DNA from 3 places in the Azotobacter chroococcum genome. Region 1 is predicted to be linked to each of the others. Evidence: riboswitches for the same ligand, from Rfam matches in the RefSeq annotation. Region 1 holds a riboswitch; each other region holds the start of a gene.
What was found. Region 1 has a riboswitch for cyclic di-GMP ahead of ACG10_RS01370 (calcium-binding protein). Riboswitches for the same ligand answer to the same signal wherever they lie in the genome.
Positions count from the first base shown of each region.

Region 2: linked by a shared signal. The riboswitch ahead of ACG10_RS19000 (glycoside hydrolase family 70 protein) and the one ahead of ACG10_RS01370 (calcium-binding protein) in region 1 are both predicted to bind cyclic di-GMP.
Region 3: linked by a shared signal. The riboswitch ahead of ACG10_RS19580 (hypothetical protein) and the one ahead of ACG10_RS01370 (calcium-binding protein) in region 1 are both predicted to bind cyclic di-GMP.

Region 1 is NZ_CP011835.1:282,676-290,645, reverse strand. It holds gene ACG10_RS01395 (LysR family transcriptional regulator) at 1-95, opposite strand, end outside; partial or broken gene ACG10_RS01390 (PrpF domain-containing protein) at 291-458, shown strand; gene acnB (bifunctional aconitate hydratase 2/2-methylisocitrate dehydratase) at 722-3,331, shown strand; gene ACG10_RS01380 (CitMHS family transporter) at 3,710-5,014, shown strand; gene ACG10_RS01375 (TerC family protein) at 5,113-5,859, shown strand; cyclic di-GMP riboswitch class I at 5,962-6,036, shown strand; gene ACG10_RS01370 (calcium-binding protein) at 6,125-7,078, shown strand; gene ACG10_RS01365 (multicopper oxidase family protein) at 7,426-7,970, shown strand, end outside.
Region 2 is NZ_CP011835.1:4,056,446-4,064,415, reverse strand. It holds gene ACG10_RS19005 (alpha-L-rhamnosidase-related protein) at 1-578, shown strand, start outside; gene ACG10_RS19000 (glycoside hydrolase family 70 protein) at 805-3,015, opposite strand; cyclic di-GMP riboswitch class I at 3,438-3,523, opposite strand; gene gshA (glutamate--cysteine ligase) at 4,054-5,637, opposite strand; gene ACG10_RS18990 (PaaI family thioesterase) at 5,816-6,205, opposite strand; gene ACG10_RS18985 (Tex family protein) at 6,210-7,970, opposite strand, start outside.
Region 3 is NZ_CP011835.1:4,174,562-4,182,531, reverse strand. It holds gene ACG10_RS19590 (c-type cytochrome) at 1-12, shown strand, start outside; gene ACG10_RS19585 (xanthine phosphoribosyltransferase) at 65-637, opposite strand; gene ACG10_RS19580 (hypothetical protein) at 812-4,525, opposite strand; cyclic di-GMP riboswitch class I at 4,627-4,702, opposite strand; gene ACG10_RS19575 (catalase family peroxidase) at 5,064-6,065, opposite strand; gene ACG10_RS19570 (hypothetical protein) at 6,362-6,583, opposite strand; gene ACG10_RS19565 (hypothetical protein) at 7,244-7,630, shown strand; gene rep (DNA helicase Rep) at 7,741-7,970, opposite strand, start outside.

The DNA.
Region 1 (7,970 bases):
AGCGCCGAAGTGCCGACGCCCAGCTCCAGTGCGGCCCGCCCCAGGCTGCCCAGTTCGACGACCTTGACGAAATAGCGCAACTGCCTGAGTTCCATCGGCTGTCCTGCGGGATAACTCGTTCGAGAGGGATCGGCGGCAGCAGAGCGGGCAACCGACCGTAGCGGCCACCCAATTGATAACATTAAAGAAATAATACTAACAATATTTGCATTGGAAACATTTTTGGTTCCGTGTGAATCTCCTGCCAGAAGCATCAATAACTTATGGTTAATAAATAGAAATTCCTAATGATGCAGCCCATCCCCTGCGTGCTGATGCGCGGAGGCACTTCCAAAGGCCCCGTTTCTTGCCAGCGACCTGTCCGGTTCGCCCCGGGAGCGCACGAGCCGCTACTGACCATCATGGGCTCCGGCCATGAGCCGGAAATCGATGGCACCCGCGGCGGCAGCACCCAGACCAGATGCCTTTTTGGCACCCCTGTCCAGTCGAAGCTGTTTTCAAAGCGTCACGAGCACAGTTGACCCGAATGGAACGGCGCAGGCACCCACCACAGGGTGCCGACACCTCCCCTCCCTCGGCGTAAAACTTTGAAAACAGCTTCTGGAGGGGGATCGTCGCAACCTTGGCCGTGCCGCCCATAAAGCGGCGAAGGCGCTTGCGTGCGGAGATTCCCAGGATGAGTGTCCCGGAACCCCCTGGGACCACTGATGAGGGTAAAACTGTGCTTGAAGCCTATCGCAAACACGTAGAAGAGCGTGCCGCCCAGGGCGTCGTGCCCCAGCCGCTGAACGCCGAGCAGACCGCAGGCCTGGTCGAACTGCTGAAGAACCCGCCGGCCGGCGAAGAAGCCTTCCTGGTTGACCTGATCACCAACCGTGTTCCGCCGGGCGTGGACGAAGCAGCCTACGTCAAGGCCGGTTTCCTCTCCGCCATCGCCAAGGGCGAAGCCACTTCCCCGCTGATCAGCAAGTCCCGCGCCGTCGAGCTGCTGGGCACCATGCAGGGCGGCTACAACATCGCCACCCTGGTCGAACTGCTGGACAACGCCGAGCTGGCCACCGTGGCTGCCGAGCAACTCAAGCACACCCTGCTGATGTTCGACGCCTTCCACGACGTCGCCGAGCGCGCCAAGAAGGGCAACGCCGCCGCCAAGGCCGTGCTGCAGTCCTGGGCTGACGGCGAGTGGTTCACCGCCAAGCCGGCCGTTCCGGAAAAAGTCACCCTGACCGTGTTCAAGGTCCCGGGCGAAACCAACACCGACGACCTGTCGCCCGCTCCGGACGCCTGGTCGCGCCCTGACATCCCGCTGCACGCGCTGGCCATGCTGAAGATGGCCCGCGACGGCATCGAACCGGTCCAGCCGGGCTCCGTCGGCCCGCTGAAGCAGATCGAAGCGGTCAAGGCCAAGGGCTTCCCGGTCGCCTACGTCGGTGACGTGGTCGGTACCGGTTCCTCGCGCAAGTCCGCCACCAACTCGGTGCTGTGGTTCTTCGGCGACGACATCCCCTACGTGCCGAACAAGCGCGCCGGCGGCTTCTGCTTCGGCACCAAGATCGCCCCGATCTTCTACAACACCATGGAAGACGCCGGCGCCCTGCCGATCGAATTCGACTGCACCAACCTGGCCATGGGCGACGTCATCGACGTCTACCCGATCAAGGGTGAAGTGCGCCGCAACGGCAGCGACGAGCTGGTCACCAGCTTCTCGCTGAAGACCGACGTGCTGCTCGACGAAGTCCGCGCCGGCGGCCGTATCCCGCTGATCATCGGCCGCGGCCTGACCGAGAAGGCCCGCGCCGAGCTGGGCCTGGCTCCGTCCACCCTGTTCAAGAAGCCGGAAGCGCCGGCCGACAGCGGCAAGGGCTTCACCCTCGCCCAGAAGATGGTTGGCCGCGCCTGCGGTCTGCCGGAAGGCAAGGGCGTCCGTCCGGGCACCTACTGCGAACCGAAGATGACCACCGTCGGTTCCCAGGACACCACCGGCCCGATGACCCGCGACGAGCTGAAGGACCTGGCTTGCCTGGGCTTCTCCGCCGACCTGGTGATGCAGTCCTTCTGCCACACCGCCGCCTATCCGAAGCCCATCGACGTCAAGACCCACCACACCCTGCCGGACTTCATCATGAACCGCAGCGGCGTGTCCCTGCGTCCGGGCGACGGCATCATCCACAGCTGGCTGAACCGCATGCTGCTGCCGGATACCGTCGGTACCGGTGGTGACTCGCACACCCGCTTCCCGATCGGCATCTCCTTCCCGGCCGGCTCCGGCCTGGTGGCCTTCGCCGCCGCCACCGGCGTCATGCCGCTGGACATGCCGGAATCCGTTCTGGTGCGCTTCAAGGGCAAGCTGCAGCCCGGCATCACCCTGCGTGACCTGGTGCATGCCATCCCCTACTACGCGATCCAGGCCGGCCTGCTGACCGTCGAGAAGAAGGGCAAGAAGAACATCTTCTCCGGCCGCATTCTCGAGATCGAAGGTCTGGACAGCCTGACCGTCGAGCAAGCCTTCGAGCTGTCCGACGCCTCCGCCGAGCGTTCCGCTGCCGGTTGCGCCATCAAGCTGCCGGAAGCGGCCATCGCCGAATACCTGCGCTCGAACATCACCATGCTGCGCTGGATGATCGGCGAAGGCTACGGCGATGCCCGCACCCTGGAGCGTCGCGCCCAGGCGATGGAAGCCTGGCTGGCCAATCCGAAGCTGCTGGAAGCCGACAAGGACGCCGAATACGCCGCGGTGATCGAGATCGACCTGTCCGAAGTGAAGGAGCCGGTTCTCTGCGCGCCGAACGACCCGGACGACGCCCGCCTGCTGTCCACCGTTGCCGGTCAGAAGATCGACGAAGTGTTCATCGGCTCGTGCATGACCAACATCGGTCACTTCCGCGCTGCCGGCAAGCTGCTCGACAAGGTCAAGGGCGGCATCCCGACCCGTCTGTGGCTGGCTCCGCCGACCAAGATGGACGCCCACCAGTTGACCGAGGAAGGCTACTACGGCATCTACGGCAAGGCCGGTGCGCGCATGGAAATGCCGGGCTGCTCGCTGTGCATGGGTAACCAGGCCCGCGTACAGACCGGTTCGACCGTGGTTTCCACCTCGACCCGTAACTTCCCGAACCGTCTGGGCGATGCGACCAACGTGTTCCTGGCTTCCGCCGAACTGGCGTCGGTCGCCTCGATCCTTGGCAAGCTGCCGACCGTTGAGGAGTACATGGAATACGCGAAGAACATCGACACCATGGCTGCCGATATCTATCGCTACCTGTCCTTCGACCAGATCGCCGAGTACAAGGAAGCGGCGGCCAAGGCCGAACTCCCGGTCCTGCAGGTCTAAGCGACACTCCCGCTGAATGAAGAAGCCCCGCCCCGTGCGGGGCTTCTTCATGTTCATGGGCGGCAGCGGAAAGTAGCGGAATGCGCGAAGGCGAACTCGGCGCCGAACTCACACTCCCGACAGATCACCCCGCAAGATACGCTTTTTCACTCCACGATCAGCGCATTTCTCCAGCGAAAGCTCGCTGAAAGTTTGGCTGCGTAGCATCCATCTCCAGAGCCGGCGCCCGACCGGTCGCCCGACAAAAACAATGAGTGGAGATTGCCATGCACCCCGTTTCCCGTTCGTCCGCCCCCGCCCTGCCCTCCCACAGCCCGTCGACCTCCCTGCGCTGACCGCCAGGCCACGCAGCACGTCCCCACGTCCGGAGTACTCGCCATGCTGACCTTCCTCGGCTTCGCCATGGTCCTGACCTTCATGGTCCTGATCATGACCCAGCGCCTCTCGGCGCTGATCGCCCTCATCGTCATCCCCGTACTGTTCGCCCTGTTCGGCGGCTTCGCCGGCGACATCGGCCCGATGATGCTGCAGGGCATCACCAAGCTCGCCCCGACCGGGGTGATGCTGATGTTCGCCATCCTCTACTTCGCCCTGATGATCGACTCGGGGCTGTTCGACCCGCCGGTGCGCTTCATCCTGCGCATGGTCAAGGGCGACCCGTTGCGGGTGTCCGTCGGCACCGCCGCGCTGGCGCTGATCGTCTCCATGGACGGCGACGGCGCCACCACCTACATGATCTGCGTCGCCGCCATGCTGCCGCTGTACAGCCGCATCGGCATGAACCCGCGGATCATGGCCGGCCTGATCATCCTCGCCGGCGGGATCATGAACATGACCCCCTGGGGCGGCCCCACCGCCCGCGCCGCCAGCGCCCTGCACGTCGACCCGTCGGACGTCTTCGTGCCGATGATCCCGGCCATGGCGATCGGCGTGGCCGCCCTGCTGGGCATGGCCTACCTCTACGGCAAGCGCGAGCGCGCGCGCCTCGGCGTGCTGCACCTGGCCGACGGCACTGAAGACCATTCCGACGTCAGCGTCTCCCAGTACCCCGAAGCGCGCCGGCCGAAGCTGTTGCTGATCAACGCCATGCTGACCCTGGGCCTGATGGGCACCCTGATCGCCGGCGTGCTGCCGCTGCCGGTGCTGTTCATGATCGCCTTCAGCCTCGCCATGATCATCAACTACCCCTGCCTCAAGGCGCAGAAGGAACGCGTCGCCGCGCATGCCGGCAACGTGCTGGCGGTGGTCGGGCTGATCTTCGCCGCCGGCATCTTCACCGGCATCCTCTCCGGCACCGGGATGGTCGACGCCATGTCGAAGAGCCTGCTGGCGCTGATCCCCGACGCGATGGGCCCCTATCTGGCCGTGGTGACCGCGCTGGTCAGCATGCCGTTCACCTTCTTCATGTCCAACGACGCCTTCTACTACGGCGTGCTGCCGGTGCTCACCGAGGCCGCCAGCCACTACGGCATCAGCCCGGTGGAGATGGCCCGCGCCTCGATCGTCGGCCAGCCGGTGCACCTGCTCAGCCCGCTGGTGCCCTCCACCTACCTGCTGGTGGGCCTGGCGAAGATCGAGTTCGGCGACCTGCAGCGCTTCGCCCTGAAGCTGGCCACGCTGATCTGTGTGGCGATAATGCTCGCCGCGCTGGCCATCGGCGTCTTCCCGCTGGCCGGCAACTGAACGACGCACTGACGAAAATTTCACACTGTCGCGTACAGACTCCCACGGCCGGCGGCCACCCGCTGCCGGCCGTTCAACCGACAATTTGAGGACCCTTTATGGACTGGCTGACCAACCCGGAGATCTGGGTTGCCTTCTTCACCCTGACCGCGCTGGAGATCGTGCTCGGCATCGACAACATCATCATGATCTCCATCCTCGTCGGCCGCATGCCGAAGGAGATGCAGGCCCGCACCCGGCTGTTCGGCCTGGCGCTGGCGATGGTCACCCGGATTCTCCTGCTGCTGTCGATCTCCTGGGTCATGGGCCTGACCGTCGACCTCTTCCACGTCTTCGGCCAGGGCATTTCCGGACGCGACCTGATCCTGTTCTTCGGCGGCCTGTTTCTGCTGTGGAAGAGCAGCACCGAGATCTACCACGGCCTGGAAGGCGAGGACGAGACCAACGAGACGCCCAAGGGCGGCGGCCAGTTCATCGGCACCATCGTCCAGATCGCCATCATCGACATCGTGTTCTCCCTGGACTCGGTGATCACCGCAGTCGGCATGGTTTCCCACGTGCCGGTGATGGTCGCCGCGATCATCGTCGCCGTGCTGGTGATGATGGCCGCCTCCGGCACCATCAGCGAGTTCATCGACAAGCACCCGAGCCTCAAGCTGCTGGCCCTGTCGTTCCTCATCGTGGTCGGCACCGTGCTGATCGCCGAGAGCTTCGAGGTGCACGTGCCCAAGGGCTACGTCTACTTCGCCATGGCCTTCTCGCTGGCGGTGGAAGCGCTGAACATCCGCATGCGCCGTCCGCGCGCAGAACCGGTGCACCTGAGCCGGGACATCCCCGGCCAGTAAGCCGCAGCCGCAGTACGAAAAACGGGGCCCGCGCGGCCCCGTTTTTCGTTGGGCAAGGTCACGCTCCAAGATGGCAAATTGACACCTAAGTGCTATCGTTTTGCCTGCCAAAGCCAACCTCGTAGCGATGCGAGCACGGAAAGCCACGGATCTCACCGAGATGGCCGGGCCGCCAGACGTTCAACTTCATCCAGAAACGGAAAACCCTGGCCCGTGCATTCGAGGCGCACTTGCTTCCTCCGCGGGCCTGGGTGGGGGAGGAAAAATGGCAGCAATCAACGGAAGCGATAACAGCGAAACGCTCGAAGGCACCGACAGCAAGGACACGCTGAACGGCGGTGCCGGCGACGACACCCTCTACGGCGAAGGCGGCAACGACAACCTCAACGGCCAGGCAGGCGACGACACCCTCTATGGCGGCGACGGCAACGACGTGCTCAACGGCCAGCAGGGCGACGACAGCCTCTACGGCGACGCCGGCGACGACATCCTGCACGGCCAGGAGGGCGACGACAGTCTCGCTGGCGGCGACGGCGACGACCGTCTCACCGGCCACGAGGGCGACGACACCCTGACCGGCGGCGCGGGCGCGGACGGCTTCCACTACAGCTTCGAGGTCGTCGAGGACGAGGCCGTCAGCGAGCGCTTCACCGACTGGCTGATCGCCAACGGCATGGGGGGTTACGTCGGCGAGGACGGCCAGCTGCTCGACGGCACCGGCCAGGGCGACTTCGCCAAGAATTACAACCAGTGGCTGGACTACCTGGTGACCAAGTACGACCTGGCCGGCGGGCAGGACTACACCATCGAACTCAACCAGACCACTACCGGCGTGCCCTCGGTCTGGGTCGACGGCGTGGACGTCCTGGCCGGCCAGCTCTCCGAGGGCGAGGACTTCACCTTCACCACCGGTAGAACGCTCCAGACCCGCTACTACTCCGACCTGTTCAGCTTCGGCAGCGGTCTGACCGCCACCAGCACGGACGGCCACGACACCATCACCGACTTCGTGCAGGGCGAGGACATCCTCGACTTCTCCGGCCTCACCGCCGCGCAGTTCGACGAGCTGTTCGGCATCGCCCAGACCGATGCCGACGACGACGGTGCCAGCGACGACACCGTGCTGACCATCACCGGCGACGACAGCTGGTCGCTGACCCTGGTCGGGGTCACCGGCTTCAACCCCGACAGCGACATCCAGTTCGCCACGCCCGTCTGACTCCGCGCTCCTGCGCGGCAGGACCACAGCGGCGACAGGGAACATGCCCGCATCGCAGGATGCGGGCATTTTCGTTCAGGCCCGGCGCCACCCACGCAGCCGAGCCCCTGCTTTTCGTCGGGCTTCAGGGAACTTTTCGAGCGCTCCACTAGACTTCGAACAGCCTCGCCAAGCCGCGCCGGGACGAGCACTCCGGGCAGTAGCGGGCATTCCGTGCAGCACCCTTGCAATCAGCGACTCAACCGAGGCAGGAAGCCGCCGCAGGGCGCCGGCCGGCCGGCGGGCCTGCCCGCGGACCGGATGTGCGACCGCGGCAGACGACAGAACAACATCAGGGACTCTCGCACATGACCTGCACCAGTCCGGGGCGCCTGCTCGCCCTGTCCTCGACCCTCGCCCTCGGCCTTGCCAGCCAGACCGCCTCCGCCGCCCCGATAGCGGAGTCGCGCATCGTCCGCGAACCGCCGGCCGCCGTGCTGCGCGGCGCCCCCCCGGAGCCGGGAACGCCGGGGCAGCGCCTTTCCGCCGAGCGCCAGCGGACCTCCGGCTCCCAGCCGGAGGTCTTCTACGACCTGAAGGTCCGCTACGTCGACGGCAAGATCTACAATCCCGAAACCGGGCAGAACGACGCCGTGCGCCTGCGCGCCTACGCGGGCGAAGCGGCCGATCCGCAGGCCCCCACCCCCTATGTCGCCCCCAAGGTGGAACTCTGGCCGGGCGAGACCTTCCGCCTGACCCTGCACAACGAGCTGCCGACCGACGACTCGAGTTGTCCCCATGGGGAGCATGACCACAACGTGCCGCACTGCTTCAACAACACCAACATCCACACCCACGGCCTGTGGGTGAGCCCGTCCGGCAACTCCGACAACGTGCACCTGAAGATCCCCCC
Region 2 (7,970 bases), 800 kb from region 1:
TGCAGGCAGTCTTCAGCAGCAGTGGCCATCGTTCGCATCATTCGGCGCCGTTCTGCTCCGATGAGGCAGCGGTCCAGGTCATTCCTGTGACCGATGCTCGCGTGCTTAGTAATGTTGCGGTAACGCCGCCCTCTGACGGTATTACCGAGCCGACGTTGCGCGACTGGGGTGCTCCCACCGATACGTTGGAAATCCAGGACATCGCTATCAGGGAGTCTGGTCGCTACGCCATCGAGCTGGTCTATAACAACCATCAATATGCCATTAATACCGGGGTCACCAACGCGGTGAAACAAATTGATGTGCTGAGAGGCCGCAACAAGGTGGTAGCTACCGGTATCGTGCAAATGCCGCATGTCGATCCGCGTAATGGTGAGCAACCTCTGAGGACGTCTACGGAGATGGCGGTCGATCTGGAGCCCGGAAACTATCGTCTCGTGTTCAGCGATTATTTCAATATGAGTTATCTGAAGTCGAATGCCATCTATTCCGGTAGCGGCGGAATAGGCGGTCCTGTCAATCGGGCCAGCATTGCCAAGGTGCGGATTGTGAAACTCGGGCCTTCGGACGTCCGCTAAGCATGTCTGATCGGTGCCCCCGAAGATAACTTCGTCAGAGTTGGAGTCGATGGTTGTCGACCCGATGCAGTGCATCGGGTCTTCCGCATCAGCTCGAGGGATTCGATGCGCCTATCAACATGCGTCGAGAGGTTTCAAAACGGAGCAGGACAAAATATCGGTCAAAGAGGGCGGCCCGCTGGCGAGCCGCCCTCCCTTCAAGCGAACCGCTCGGTGACGAGCAGGCTCACTCCTGGGCCTGGAGATCCGGAACCCAGGCGGCCAGGTAGCCCTTCACGTCCACGTTCTGGGTGCCCTTGACCTGAACGGTGAGGCGGCCGTCCTTGTCGGTCTTGAGCCGCTCCGGCTGGTAGCCCATGGCGTCGACGAACCACTGGTTGCGGTGCTGCGCACCCATGTCGACGGTGATCGTCGTATCCAGCGCCGGGTTGTTGCCGGCGACCACGGCCACACCTGTCTTGCGGTCGTTGCCGAGACGGATGTTGCTGACCAGGTCCTCGCCGTTGCTGCCGGTGTTGCTGTTCTCGTAGCGGATCACCTGCTCGCCCTTGGCGAACTGCTTGCGCAGCTTGAGGATGTTCACGATGTCGTCGCGGTACGGTGTCGGGGTCGACATGTACGGCTTCGAGGACATGAACATGTCGCCGTAGAAGACGGTCGGCACGGTGTCCTTGGTGGTCAGCAGGATGGCGTACATGGCCGGGACGTTGTGGGGCGCCCACTGCTTCTCGACGCTGTTGCGGTCGGCGTCGTACTTCTCTAGCTGACGCAGTTCGTAGGGCTGGCTGTTCGGCTCGTAGCCCCCGGCCTCTTCCTCGGTCAGCGGGACGTTCACCAGGATGTTGTGCTCCTGGTCGTGGTTGTTCACGAACGACCAGTTGGGCAGTGCCGGACCGCCGTTGACCCGGTCGATCAGTGATGCCTCGAAGGCGTAGCGCAGCGGCGCCCAGTCGCGGCCGAAGGAGAACATCAGGCCCGAGAAGGGGCCGGCGTCCATGGCCATCTGACCGTAGTTGTTGGACTGCTCGAAATCGACCTGCTGGGCCACATAGGACTCGATATAGCTCAGGTGCTCGTTGACGTCCTCGCCGGCGAAGTAGTTGAGCCGCTGAGTCACCTCGTCGCGCAGGATATCGGTGTTGATGTGGGAGGCAGCATCGATACGGAAACCGTCGAAACCGAAGTCGAGCAGATATTTCTGCCAGTTCAGCTGCTCCTGCTGCACGTCTTCGCGGATGGTGTCGAGGTCGTTGCCCACCAGGAACTCGAAGTCGAGCACGTTGGTACCGATGTGCGATGCGTCGTTCTCGGGGCCATCGTAGCGCAGCGCGGTGACCCTGGCGTCGTCTTCCGATTTCTTCGAGTAGCCGGGCTGGGCGGCCAGGTACTCGTCCATCAGCGGGCCGATGGGGTTGGGGGTCATGCGCAGCTCGGCCAGCATAGTGGCGCGGATATCTTCGTCGCTGCCCGTGTAGCCGTTCTCGCGCGCGAAGTCCATGAAGGTCTGCTCGACGACGCCACTGCGCGGCTCTTCGTAGTACAGGAAGAGCGGCGCATACACGGCGTTTTCGCTCTCCGCGTTCTCGACCGCGAACCAGGTATCGGCCAGCAGATAGCCGTCGATGGTGTTGATCTTGCCGTACTTGGCCGCGTCGCTCTCGGCCAGGAAAGCCGGGAGGTAGTTTTCGGGATGGTTCGGGCCAAGATAGCGGTAGAGCTTGCTGTTGGCATCGCTGAGCACCCGGAACAGGCCTTGGTACTGCGTCGTGGTGCCGTGGAAGTGGAAGTAGTCCCATTCCTTGATCACGCCGTGCTCAGCCTGCCCCGGCGCCGAACCCTTGCTGTAGGTCGAGTAGAGATAGTGGTCGAGGAAGGGGTTCATCGGGTTGCCGTACATGTCGATCCCGGTCACCGGCAGCACGTGGCGCTCGTTCAGGCCGATGATCTGGTTCGGAACCACGTCGACCTGGATGCGGATGTCGTTGTTGTGCAGGGCGCCGATGGCCGCCTTCAGCTCGTCGGCGGTACCGTACTTGGTCGGGCCCTTGTCGTAGGCGCCGAGGTCGTAGCGGTCGGCAATCGCGTAGCCTTCGCCGTACTTGGAGTCGGAGGCGGCGCGGTAGGGCGGCGGCGACCAGACATCGGTGATGCCCCACTGCGCCAACTGCGGGGCATTCTCGGCCAGGGCCTTGTAGGTCGCATTGTCGTTCGGCTGATAGAGCGCGAACGCCTGGAAGATGACGTGCTCGTCGAGTTTCTCGTTGGAGACGAAGACGTCACCCGACGCGGGCTGCCGGACTTCGGGCTTGCCCATCTCGACCTTCACGCTGCCATCCGGCTCGGTGGTGATCGCCTGGATACCGAGAAACTTTTTCCGGCCCTGGCCTTTCTGCTCTTCCTCGGCCGACGCGTCGTGCTGCACTTCCTGCCATTTCACGCCGCCCTTGCCGTCGGGTACCTGCTCGAGCGCCGTGGGGGTCTGTGCCGCAACCGCTGCGCCTGACAACAGGCCTGAAATCGCGATGCTGAGCAGGGAAATTGCAAAAAATTGGCTTGGTGATGCTCTCATGGGGAGTCGCTTTACCTTGTGTGATGAGAAGTCACGACAGGGGCGCTGCCAGGGGCAACTTCCTGCTGGCCAGGGTGGCGTCGGGTGTGCTCATGTCGATACCCCTGACCCTTCTCGGTTGAGTGACCCATCGGAAGAGGACATGCGCAGTCTTGCCAGGCATTGCTGCATGCACCCGGGCGGCCTGATCCGCACGCGACGCGGCCGCACTGCAGGCACGGGGCACCAGCAGGGGCGAGTGAAAGAGCAATAGTTCAGAAGCGAGCACGGAAACCGTGTCGACATACAAAACTGGCGGTCCCGCTATCATCGGAAAATTTCCTTTAGACCGGAGACTTTGCGTCGCCATCTTTCGATGGTTTTGCCTTTTTCAGTTCAGCTTCCGCTCACCGTGGAGTGAGTTGACCCAGGGAGCGAAGCTGTGGCGCTCCAAAAGACAGCGCTATCTTTGCAAGCAGGCTAACGATAACATGCTGTTATACATTCGTATATGTTGACTTCGATGAACGGTTGACTGACCGAAACATTGCAATCTTCGTTAGCTACTTGCGGTGAAAAGGAGCAAATAAGGAGCAACCCTGCCGGATTGGAGGAGTCCTTGGGTAACGGGAAGAGCTCGTTTGGCTGTAACCCGCCCTTAACTGCACGGACTGGCTGAAAGGGCCTTGGTGGCAGTGTCCAGGCCGACCGATAGGCGGCGAAGCAAGCATCTGGTTTAGCGCTGCCCGGCATTCCTGGTCCGTCAGGGAGGCGTAGGCCTCTGCCTCGAAGGCCTGGCGCGCCTCCTCGTCCAGCGGGCGGACGCAAAAGCTTGCGCCGCAATGAATGCCCCGTTAAGCGGCAGGTGGATTCGCCAGGGGGCGCCTGCCGACAAGACGGCCGGCTTGCCGGCCTTGGTGGTAGCGCTCAGGCTCCGGCGGTCTGGATGCTCGTCTGATACGCCGCGACGAAGTCGTCGAAGCTGCCGCTGTCGCGGCGTTCCAGTTCGGCCTGCTCGGCCAGCGAGGCGCGGGCCTCGGCTTCGAAGGCCTGGCGCTCCTCCTCGCCCAGCGGGCGGGCGCGAAAGCTTTCGGCGTGGGCCAGGCTCTGGCGCAGGGCGAAGGCGCGGAAGCTTTCGCCGCGTTCGCGCAGGGTCGCGAGGACTCTGGCCGAGGGGGTGAGCTCGGGGTTGGCGACCTTGGCCTGCTGGGCGTGCAGGGCGCTCGCGTAGCCGTCGCCGCCGTAGGCCCGGTCGAGCAGCTCGGCGCAGGGCTGCAGGCGTTCGAGCAACTCGCCGGCCCAGTCGGCGAAGAGTACCGGCTTGCCCCGGCGCTGCAGGTGCAGGCCGGGGCGGCGGCCTTCCTTGACCACCTTGAGGAAGTTGCCGGTGCAGCTGGCGCATTCGTCCGGGGCGAGGCAGGGGCTGTCCTCGAGGGCGCAGAACAGCAGGAAGGCGTCGAGGAAGCGCGCCTCGTCGAGGTCGATGCCCAGCGGCAGGAAGGGGTCGATGTCTAGGCAGCGCACCTCGACGTACTGCACGCCGCGGGCGACCAGCGCCTGGATCGGCCGCTCGCCGCTGCCGGTGATGCGCTTGGGGCGGATGCTCGAGTAGTACTCGTTCTCGATCTGCAGCACGTTGGTGTTCAGTTGCAGCCATTCGCCGTCGCGCTGAGTGCCGATCGCGGCGTACGGCGCATAGGGCGTGGAAACTGCCCGGCGCAGGCTGTCGGTGTAGCTGGCCAGGTCGTTGTAGCAGGGGGTCAGGCCGGCCTGGGCGTTGTTCTGGTAGCCCAGGTCGCTCATCCGCAGGCTGGTCGCCCAGGGCAGGTAGAGGGTGTCGGCGTCGAGCTCCTGCAGATGGTGCGGTCGATCGCGCAGGAAACTCCTGTCGAGCGCCGGCGAGGCGCCGAACAGGTACATCAAGAGCCAGCTGTAGCGGCGGAAGTTGCGGATCAGCGCGATGTAGCGTTCGGACTGGAAGTCGCGGACGCTGCGGGTGTCGCCCTCGGCCTGCTGGAGCAGCGGCCAGAGCGCTTCCGGCAGGGAGAAGTTGTAGTGGATGCCGGCGATGCACTGCATGGTCTTGCCGTAGCGCAGCGCCAGTCCCTTGCGGTAGACGTGCTTGAGCCGGCCGATGTGGGAGCGGCCGTAGCGGGCGATGGGGATGTCCTCTTCCGCCGGCAGCGGGCAGGGCATCGACGGGCTCCACAGGTATTCGCCGTCGAGCGTGGCGCAGGCGAAGCGCTGGATGCGCTCCAGGTCGGCGAGGGTCGCCGCCGGGTCGGTCTCGACGGGGGTGATGAACTCCAGCAGCGCCTCGGAGTAGTCGGTGGTGATCTGCGGGTGGGTCAGCGCCGAGCCCAGTGTCTCTGGGTGAGGGGTCTGCGCCAGCTCGCCATTGCCATCGACGCGCAGGCATTCCCGCTCGATGCCGTGCAGGCAGTGCCTGAGCAGGGACTGGTTGGCGGGCTCGCCCAGCAGGGCCAGGCGGCGGGAAAGTAGCTCGCTCAAGTTCGGATTCCTTCAGGCACGGTCGGCCCAATATGGGGACGGACGGACGGCTATACAAGTATCGTCGGCCCGGGGCCGGAGGGGAAATGGCGGCGGCAGGACAGGAGCATGGCGCCGCTTGTGGTGGGAAAGGCCGGCGGCCGTTTCCCACCCTGCCCAAAGCGGGGCAACGGAACGCCTACAGGCGGGCGAAGGTGGCCAGCGCCTTGGCCACCAGCTTGCCGTGCTGGTGCACCTCGGCCTCGATCACCTGGGTGCGCTTGCCGCTGTGCTCGACCCAGGCGCGGCAGGTCAGCTCGCCCTCGCTGACCGGGCGGATGTAGTTGACCTTGCACTCCAGGGTGACGCTGTCCGGCGTGCCGTCGTTGAGGCTGTGGCTGGCCTGGCCCATGGCGCTGTCGATCAGCGAGAACAGCGCGCCGCCGTGCAGCTTGCCGTGCAGGTTGCGCAGGCCGTCGTGCATGGCCAGGCGCACCGTCGCCTCGCCGCCGCCGGCGGACAGGATCTCCAGGCCGAGCAGGCGCCCGAAGGCGCTGCTCCGGCCGACCTCTTCCTCTTGCATGCTCACGCGTTCACTTCCTCAGTTGCTTGGCATTGGCGAACAGCGCGGCCATGGCGTTGTTCGCCGCTGCCGGCTTGTCCTGGCCGGAATGGCGCTCGCTGCGCGGGGCATTGCCGCGCGGCTTGCCGCCGCCGCGCGGGCCCTCGACCTTCTCGCCGGGGGTGTCGCCCATGCGCATGGACAGGCCGACACGGTTGCGCGGGATATCCACCTCCATCACCTTGACCCTGACGATGTCGCCGGCCTTGACCACTTCGTAGGGGTCCTTGACGAACTTCTCCGACAGCGCGCTGATGTGCACCAGACCGTCCTGGTGCACGCCGATGTCGACGAAGGCGCCGAAGTTGGTCACGTTGGTCACCACGCCTTCGAGGATCATCCCCGGCACCAGGTCCTTGAGGCTCTCGACGCCCTCCTGGAACTCGGCGGTCTTGAACTCGGGGCGCGGGTCGCGGCCGGGCTTGTCCAGCTCCTTGAGGATGTCGGTGACGGTCGGCAGGCCGAAGGTCTCGTCGGTGAATCTGGCAGGATCGAGGCGTTTCAGGAAGCCCGAGTCGCCGATCAGCGAACGGATATCGCGGCCGGTGTCGGCGGCGATGCGCTTGACCACCGGGTAGGCCTCCGGGTGCACGCCCGAGGCGTCCAGCGGGTTGTCGCCGTTCATCACCCGCAGGAAGCCGGCGGCCAGCTCGAAGGTCTTGTCGCCCAGGCGCGGCACCTTCTTCAGCTCGGCGCGGCTCCTGAAGGCGCCGTTGGCGTCGCGGTAGGCGACGATGTTGCCCGCCAGGGTCGCGTTGAGGCCGGAGATGCGCGCCAGCAGCGCGGCCGAGGCGGTGTTGACGTCGACGCCGACGGCGTTCACGCAGTCCTCGACCACCGCGTCCAGCGAGCGCGCCAGCTTGAGCTGGGAGACGTCGTGCTGGTACTGGCCGACGCCGATGGCCTTGGGCTCGATCTTCACCAGCTCGGCCAGCGGGTCCTGCAGGCGGCGAGCGATCGACACCGCGCCGCGCAGCGACACGTCGAGCTCGGGGAATTCGCGGGCCGCCAGCTCGGAAGCCGAATAAACGGAGGCGCCGGCCTCGCTGACCATGATCTTGGTGAGCTTCAGGTCCGGGTGCTTTTTGATCAGCTCGCCGGCCAGCTTGTCGCTCTCGCGGCTGGCGGTACCGTTGCCGATGGCGATCAGCTCCACCGCATGCCTGGCGCAGAGTCTGGCGAGGGTCGCCAGGGTGCCGTCCCAGTCGTTCTTCGGCGCGTGCGGGTAGACGGTGGCGGTGTCCAAGAGCTTGCCGGTGGCATCCACCACGGCGACCTTGCAGCCGGTACGCAGGCCCGGGTCGAGGGCCAGGGTCACCCGCGGGCCGGCCGGGGCGGCGAGCAGCAGGTCGTGCAGGTTGCGGGCGAACACGTTGATGGCCTCGGTTTCGGCGGCCTCGCGCAGCTCGCCGAAGAGGTCGGTTTCCAGGTGGGTGTAGAGCTTGACCTTCCAGGTCCAGCGCACCACCTCGGCCAGCCACTTGTCGGCGGCGCGGCCCTGGTTGCTGATGCCGAAGCGCTCGCCGATCATCCCTTCGCAGGGGTGCATGCTGCCCGGCAGCTCCTCGCCGACCCTGAGGGCGGCGCTCAGCACGCCCTCCTGGCGCCCGCGAAAGATCGCCAGGGCGCGGTGCGAGGGCGCACCCTTGAGCGGCTCGTCGTGCTCGAAGTAGTCGCTGAACTTGGCGCCCTCCTGCTCCTTGCCGGCGACCAGGCGGGCGCTCAGGGTGGC
Region 3 (7,970 bases), 680 kb from region 1:
TCCGGTCTCTGATCGCGACCTGGCCGAGGACGAAGCCGCCTGCGGGCGGCTTCGTCGTTTCTGCTCACTCCAGAAAGCTGACCTGGCCGCCCGCCAGCGAGGCGATTCGCGCCAGGGATTCGACCCGGTAGCCCTGCTCCTCCAGCGCCCGGCGGCCGGACTGGAAGGACTTCTCGATGACGATGCCGATCCCGACCAGGTTCGCCCCGGCCTGGCGGACGATGGCGGCCAGCCCCAGCGCGGCCTGGCCGTTGGCCAGGAAGTCGTCGACGATCAGCACCCGCTCGCCGGCCGCCAGATGGCTGGCGGATACGGCCACCGTGCTCTCCACCTGCTTGGTGAAGGAATAGACCCGGGCGGTCAGCAGGTTGTCGGTCAGGGTCAGCGAGCGGTGCTTGCGGGCGAACACCAGCGGCACGCCCAGTTCCAGCGCGGTCATCAGCGCCGGCGCGATGCCCGAGGCTTCGAGGGTGAGCACCTTGTCGATGCCCTGGTCGCGAAAGCGCCGGGCGAACTCCCGGCCGATCGCCTGCATCAGCGGCGGATCGACCTGATGGTTGAGGAAGGCATCCACCTTCAGGACCTGCTCGGAGAGCACGCTGCCGTGCTCGCGGATTTTTCGCTTCAACTGCTCCATGACACTGCCTCGAATGAGCCGCAAGCCGCCTGATGGACCCGCGGGAGCGCCGATCGACGCACAGTACAGGGCGACGTGGGCGGGCGAAAGAGCAGACAAAAAGAGGCCGGCGGTGGAACGCGCCACCGCCGGCCAGCGTCGTTTCCGGGCGGCGAGCGTCCGGGGGCATGAGCGTCAGACCACGGGGGCAGGCTCCAGGGTTACGCCGACCAGGCCGATGCTGGCAGCATCGCCGTCGCCGTCGATGATCTGCCCGTTGAAGGCGAGATCGATTTCCTGGCCGACCGCGCCAACCTCGACGTCGCCGATGGCGAAAGCGTCCTTGCTGCCCACGGCCTCGGCGTTGCCGATCTCCAGGCGGTTGAAGCCGTCTTCGGTGCTGACGAAGACCTGGTCGCGCAGATGGGCCTGGTTGGCGTTGGCGCCCTCCAGGTTGAGCACGATCACGTCGTTCTCTCCCCAGATGACGAAGCCGCTGTCATCTATCCCGTCGTGCTTCAGATAGGTCTTGGTGTTGTTCTCCGGGTCCTGGGAGTTGGTGATCACCGTGACGGCTATGATCTCGTCGGGGGTGCCGGTCGTCAGGTCCGCCGCGATGTCGTTGCCGCCGATCCCGCGACCCTCCTCGGTATCGATCGCCGTGATCCGCACATCCACCGGTCGGCCGGACTGGGTCTGCATGATGGTGAAGCCAACATTGTTGGCGTCATAGTGCGTTGCGGTCGGGATGGTGCTGATATCGCTGCCGCCCTGGTTGGCCGAAATCCCCAGATCGACGAAGTCCAGACGCAGGAATTCCGCCGGCGTATCGGTGGTGGCCGCGTTGATCCACTGGTTGTTGGCCGCCAGGTCGTCCGAGTCGTTGTTCACCGTGGTCACATTCGGGACACCGCCGGTGACCAGCAGGTCCTTGTCGGCGAACTCGTCGCCGGCCACTCCCAGCCAGCTGAACTTGCCTGCCCGTGCAGTGGCGAAGTTGTCGAAGTCGAACGAACCGTCGTCGATCCTGGCGAACATCGCGATGCTGTACTCGCCGCTGGTGCTGTCCATGGTCATGGTGAACACCGTCGTCGCACCTGCGGAGGCGGTGAGCATGTGGGTGCCGAAGCCGCTGAGGGTGATCGCCACGTTGTTGGAGGTGAGAGCGTTGCCGGCCGTGTCTTTGAGCGCTGCTCCGTTTGCCAGTATCTGGTTGTTCATGCCGGTGAACACCAGGCTGCCCTTGTCATCCGAGCCGAAGTTGGCGGCAAAGCTCTCCGGCGAGTCGTCATCCAGGGCGAAGGCTTCGGACTCGCCCGCGGCGTTGACGATGCTGCCTGCCACCGGTGAGAGGGGGAGCGGCCCGTCGTCGTCGAAGCTGAACACCGAGGTCGCGTCGTCGGCGAGCAGGATGGTGTCGGAAGCGACGACGGTGTCGCCCTCGGCATCGCTGCGGGTGACCTGGTACTGCAGCTCCAGCGCGCCTGCGGGTAGCAGCAGCGCCACGGCCTCGTCGAACAGGGTGTCGTTGCCGTTGTCCAGCGCCTCGATCAGGGTGGTCTGCAACTGCAGCACGCCGCCGCCGACGTCGACGATGGCGATGGTGAACACCGTGTGGCCATCGGTGTCCTTGCCGCTCAGCTGGGTGGCGCTGTCGGCGAACAGGGTGATGGCGCCGCCGTGGGTGGCGCTCAGGCTGGTGGCGAGGCCTTCGGGCGGCACGCCGACGAAGCTCAGCAGCGGGGTGAGGGTGCCGGCGCCGTCCGAGCCGTAGTCGCCGGCGGCGCTGAACAGGCTGACCAGGCCGCCGGCCACGGTGGTGGTGACTTGGGCCAGGTGGCCATTGTCGTCGTTGACGTAGGTGTCGGCGGTTTCGCCAGCGGCATAGCGGTCGCTGGCGCCGGTGGTCTCGTCGAGTTCGACTTCCAGCTGTGCGGCGGCATTGGCGACGGCGCTCACCGTCTGGGTCGGCCCGTCGTCGTCGAAGCCGAAGACCGAGTTTTCGTCGTCGGCGAGCAGGATGGTGTCGGAGGCGACGACGGTGTCGCCCTCGGCATCGCTGCGGGTGACCTGGTACTGCAGCTCCAGCGCGCCTGCGGGTAGCAGCAGCGCCACGGCCTCGTCGAACAGGGTGTCGTTGCCGTTGTCCAGCGCCTCGATCAGGGTGGTCTGCAACTGCAGCACGCCGCCGCCGACGTCGACGATGGCGATGGTGAACACCGTGTGGCCATCGGTGTCCTTGCCGCTCAGCTGGGTGGCGCTGTCGGCGAACAGGGTGATGGCGCCGCCGTGGGTGGCGCTCAGGCTGGTGGCGAGGCCTTCGGGCGGCACGCCGACGAAGCTCAGCAGCGGGGTGAGGGTGCCGGCGCCGTCCGAGCCGTAGTCGCCGGCGGCGCTGAACAGGCTGACCAGGCCGCCGGCCACGGTGGTGGTGACCTGGGCCAGGTGGCCGTTGTCGTCGTTGACGTAAGTGTCGGCGGTTTCGCCGCTGGCGTAGCGGTCGCTGTCGCCGGTGGTCTCGTCGAGTTCGACGGACACCGTCGTGGTGCCGGCCGTCACGGTCTGACTCGGCCCGTCGTCCTCGAAGTTGATATGGCTGCCGACCTCGGCCTGGTCGCCTACCTGGCCGCCGAGGCGGATGTCGCCGAGGTCGAAGGTCTTGTTGCCGCCGCTGCCGCTGACGTTCTGCACGCTGAAGCGATCGAGCATGCCGTCGACTGCGAACTCGACGCGGTAGTTGTCCAGCAGGCCGGTGATCTTCACGCCATCCCCGTCGATGGCGAAGCTGACGCCGCTGTCGTCACCTGAGGTCACCTCCCCGTCGCGTAGCCAAGTGCGCACCAAAACCTCGGCGACGTTGGGGTCGTCGGAGACCAACCAGACCTTGATGCTGATGATGGTCTTTGGCGTGCCATCGATGTTGCCGTCGGTGTAGTCGTCCGTCGCGGCCCCATCACCGTCGGGCGGGGGCGGATTCTTGCCCACTTCATCCGAGTCATAGGCAACGACCATGGCATCCACACGGTTGGTCGGACCGCCCCCCACCTGGACCAGGGTGAAGCCAGCGCTCGGGCCTTCCACGCGCTCTTTGAAATCGATGTTGGCCAGATCGTCGGCGCTGGTCTGGGTCGGCGTGGTCTGCCCTTTGACGAAGTCGACGATTATCCCGTCGGTATCGCCGATCGACTGCGCGTTGCTGCCGATGCCGAAGTCGCTGGTATTGACGGTGTCTATGCCCCGCTCAAAGCCAGTGAACAGGAGCTGGATTCCCGTCTCGGGATCGGTCACCAGGTTCCAGTCGTTCTGTCCGGCTGCAGCGGTGGAGAAGTCGTCGAAAGCGACGTCCTGGACGGCATCGACGAACACCAGACCGGTGAGGTCGACGGCCTCGTCGAAGGAGCCGTTATCGGGATGCTCGATCGCTTCGTATTGAACGATGGTGACTCGCGCGCCGCCGGGATCGCCGACGGTCGGTTCTATCTTCTCCAGGACCAGCGCGAAGGCGACCCGCTCATTCGCTCCCCCCCGGTCGGCATAGCCGAAGATGGTGGTGGCGTTGATCCAGACCAGGGTGATGGGGTCGCCGCCAGCGGTCGTGCTCAAGGCGCTCAGCACCTCGGTAACCACGGTTTCGCCATTCTTCAGGGTGAACTTGAGGCTCGGGTCCACATCGGCCTCGAAGGTCAGCACCTGGTTCTGCGCCGCCTCGATGGCTTCGCCGGCGGCGGGGGCACCCAAGGTGTCCAGGGTGCCGAGCAGCGTGGCGATGGAGCTCAGCAGTATGTCGTCGTCGTTGTTGTCCTCGGTGGCCGTGGCGACGCCGCTGGTCTGCAGCCCCTCGCTTTCGTCGATGGTGACGTCGTTGACGTAGATGATCTCGTCTTCGCCAGTTTCGAAGATGGTGCCCATGGTCAAGCTCCTGCTCGATAGAGGGTTTGGGGAACTTCGTCCACTGAAGTGGCAGTTCCAGTCCTATCGATACGGACCGACCGACGTGCTCGTCGCACGGTTGAGGCAGCCTGGCTGTCTTGGGCAAGACCCTGGGCTTTCCGGCCCCGCATCACTGCGGGTGTGGCTTTGACTAATACGTGCGACAGCTTCCGCGAAAACTCCGCAACGTCTCGAGGTGATGGTTTCTAGGTGCGGCGGACTGCTGCCACAGTCCGCCGCGTCAGTGTCCAGGCCATGCAGGCAGCCATGTACATGCATGTCAGTGTGCAATCACGGGCTGGCACTCTGCAGCTGAGTCTAGCCAAGGTCTGGCGATGCGATAGCAGAAACCCACTCGATCTTCGATGCCGGCAAATATCGATATTTGCCAGCGATCAGAAGATAAATGGCTGGATTCAGGTGGGTATTTTCGTTTTGTCATCCGGGGCGGGAAGGTCTTTCCGACCAGCGGACCTGCCGCTTCGCCTGCCCCGGCTGGCCAGTATTTCGCCTGCTGTCACTGCCCGCTCAGCCGCTTGGCGAAGGATACCGCGTAGGCGGGCGAGCGGAAGCGCAGGATCGGATCGTCGGTCGGGGCGATGCCCTCGGCCATCACCAGCGGGTCGAAGTTGATCTTCTCGCAGGCGGCGCCCTTCTGCGGCATCGCCGCGCTCAGGGTCAGGGTGCCGACCTTCACCTGCTCGCGGTGCTCCGGCCAGGCCTGGGTCGGGTCGTTCTCCGGGTCGCCGGACTGGCCAATGCTCACCAGCATGTCCCAGCGCAGCGGCCCCCGGGCGGTGCGCTCGATCAGCCGCTGCTCGAGGAAGTTGGCCGGCAGGCTCTTCAGCTCCTCGTCGGAGAGCTGCTTCTCGCCGTCCTCGGGCACGAAGCGCCAGCGCACCAGGGTGGCCTTGCCGGTGTCGTCGACGAACTTGAAGGTGTGGATGCCGAAGTAGCTGCTGTTGGCGAAGCTCGGCGGCGGGTTGTGTTCGGCGAGAAATTGCGCCTGCGCCCGGCTGTCCGGGTGGCTGGCCTTGAAGGCTTCGAGTTTGGCCGGGTCGGGTTTGCCAGTGGCCGGGTCGGGCTTCAGGGCGACGATCTGGTCGAGAAAGGTTTTCGGATGCGCCGCGCCGAAGACCGGGGTGTTGAGCATGGTCATGTGCTGCAGGGCGCCGCCGGGCAGGCGGAACTCCAGGGCCATGCCGCGTGGCGACCTGGCCGTGTCGGGGACCTTGGGGTTGCCGCCTGGCAGCGAGAGGCGCGCGACGACCGGCACGGGCTGTCCGGAAAACAGCGCCGAGCGCGACCAGCTGGCCGCGGCGGGCAGGCCGACGAACTCGCCGGTCGCACAGGTTCCCTTGATGTGGTTGCGCCGCTCGCCCGGCGTCACGCCGAAGGTGTCCTCCAGGGCGGAGACCACCTGCTCCGGGGTCACGTCGTCCTGCGCCGCCATGCCGAAGGGGGCGGCCAGTCCCAGGCCGGCGGCCAGCAGCCAGCCCGGCAGATCTTTCCTCTGCATCTTGTTTTCCTCGTTGTCCCTGATTGAAGAACCGCCGTGGCGGATACGGCACTCTTCATGCCAGCAGCCGGTTGCGGATATGACAAGGCCGGCCGCCGTGTGTGCGGGAGGCGTGCAGGCTGTTTCTCGTGGACCATGGTCCAATAGACCGCGACGGCCTGAGCCACCCGCCCGCAGCCGTTCAGGCGCGGAATCGCGCTCTGTGCCGGCGGGCAGGTCGACGGGCGCTGGGTGGCAATGCGGTGTCGGGGACTTCGGGCGCCGGAGTCGGCCGATCGAGCGGCTCGGGCGGGCCGTCAGGACGCTTCCCAGTGCACGGGACAGGCGTGAGAGGCTTCGAGCCGTTCTGCCTCGACCAGAGCCTGGGCTTCCGAGTCCCATATGGCTTCCGAACAGCGCACGACGCTGCTCTCTGCGTCGTGGAAAACGAGGTCGAAGGTTGGCCAGCCATACTGGGCGGAAATATCGCGAACCTGGAAGCGGCGGGAGGAGGAGTGGGGGATGGCACTGGCTTTCATCATTTTTATTCTAGTTTGTCGATTTTCGTGAAAATGGCAGGCCGAGAGGTTGCTGAACCTTTCGACCTGAGTTCCTTCTGTCGGCGGCTCGGCTCCATCCGCACGCGATGGTCGTGCAGACTTGGCAGGCGCCCGAGGGCTTGGTGACTTCATCGGATAAGAAACGGCGAGTAGTGAGGACGTCCCTGTTTCCGTGATGCCTGGTTCTCCCTATGCTCCGACCCTGCTGAACCGCACGCTGGCAAAGTCCCTGGCCGCCATCCTGGCCAGCCTGTGTCGATCCGTCAGCGCGGAAGCGACTGTAGTGCGGCAGCCGTCCCGAATAAATCCGCAAGGTTCTCAAGCCGTTGTAGGCAATGGCTTACAGTGCGCGCGGGTAAGAACGTTTGGGGCCGCCATCGGGGGCGCAGTTCAAGCGCCGATGGTGCCGGGCGATCCGCACCAACCGACGCCGCCGAGAGCAGGGCTCGGCAACTGGCCCAACGCGGGCATGAGAACTATCGGCTTGCGCGAACGGGAGCCGCGGGGGCTGTGCCTCATTGCGCCGGTATGCCGACTTGCAGTGGCAGCAGGCGCGGGAAATCGAGGCGCACGGACCGAACCGCGTGGTGTGTCGCCCAGGTCGTGACAGCTGAAACCGCTCGGACGAGGAGACGAGCCATGCGAGTCCCCCTCTGCCAGGGATGGCCAATTTCTTGCCTGAATATCATCAGCTCCACCGAGAGCTTAAGGATGATTCGGGAGGTCCCCGAAGGAGGCGCGAAATTGAAACCGGTTGTGGTTTTTTTCGAGGCCCTGGTCGAGTGGGCAGACGATCCCCGGCGCTGGATCCGGCTCTTGCGGCAGGTGGGCCTCACTCTGGGTGTCATCGGCGTCCCGTACGCCTGCTCGAGCCTCTACCATGACAACGCGCAACGCCATGTGGATGCCGCGCTGGACATGGCCTTGGAGGATTGCGCGCTCAATCGCATGGTGGTGGCCGATGCGCACACGCTGCCCCAATACAAGGCTTGCGTGAAATCTTTGGTGCGCCGGTACGGCCAATGAGAAGAAATTGACGTCCGGTGCGCCAGGGGCAGGCCGGTGACGATGTTCGGGCGCCGGATCGCTGCAGTCTTGAGCCGGTGTTTCATGTGCACCCGCTGTGGCGGGTGGTCTCAGCGCTTGAGCATCGCCCTTATGTCCGCCAGGGCGTTCTTGCCCCGCGCCGCCCTGGCCTCCACCGGCGCATCCTCCTGGCCTTCCCAGGCCAGGTCGTCCTGCGGCAGTTCGGCGAGGAAGCGGCTGGGCGCGCAGTCGATGATCTCGCCGTACTGCTTGCGCTTGGCGGCGAAGGTCAGCACCAGGTTCTGCCGGGCGCGGGTGATGCCGACGTAGGCCAGGCGGC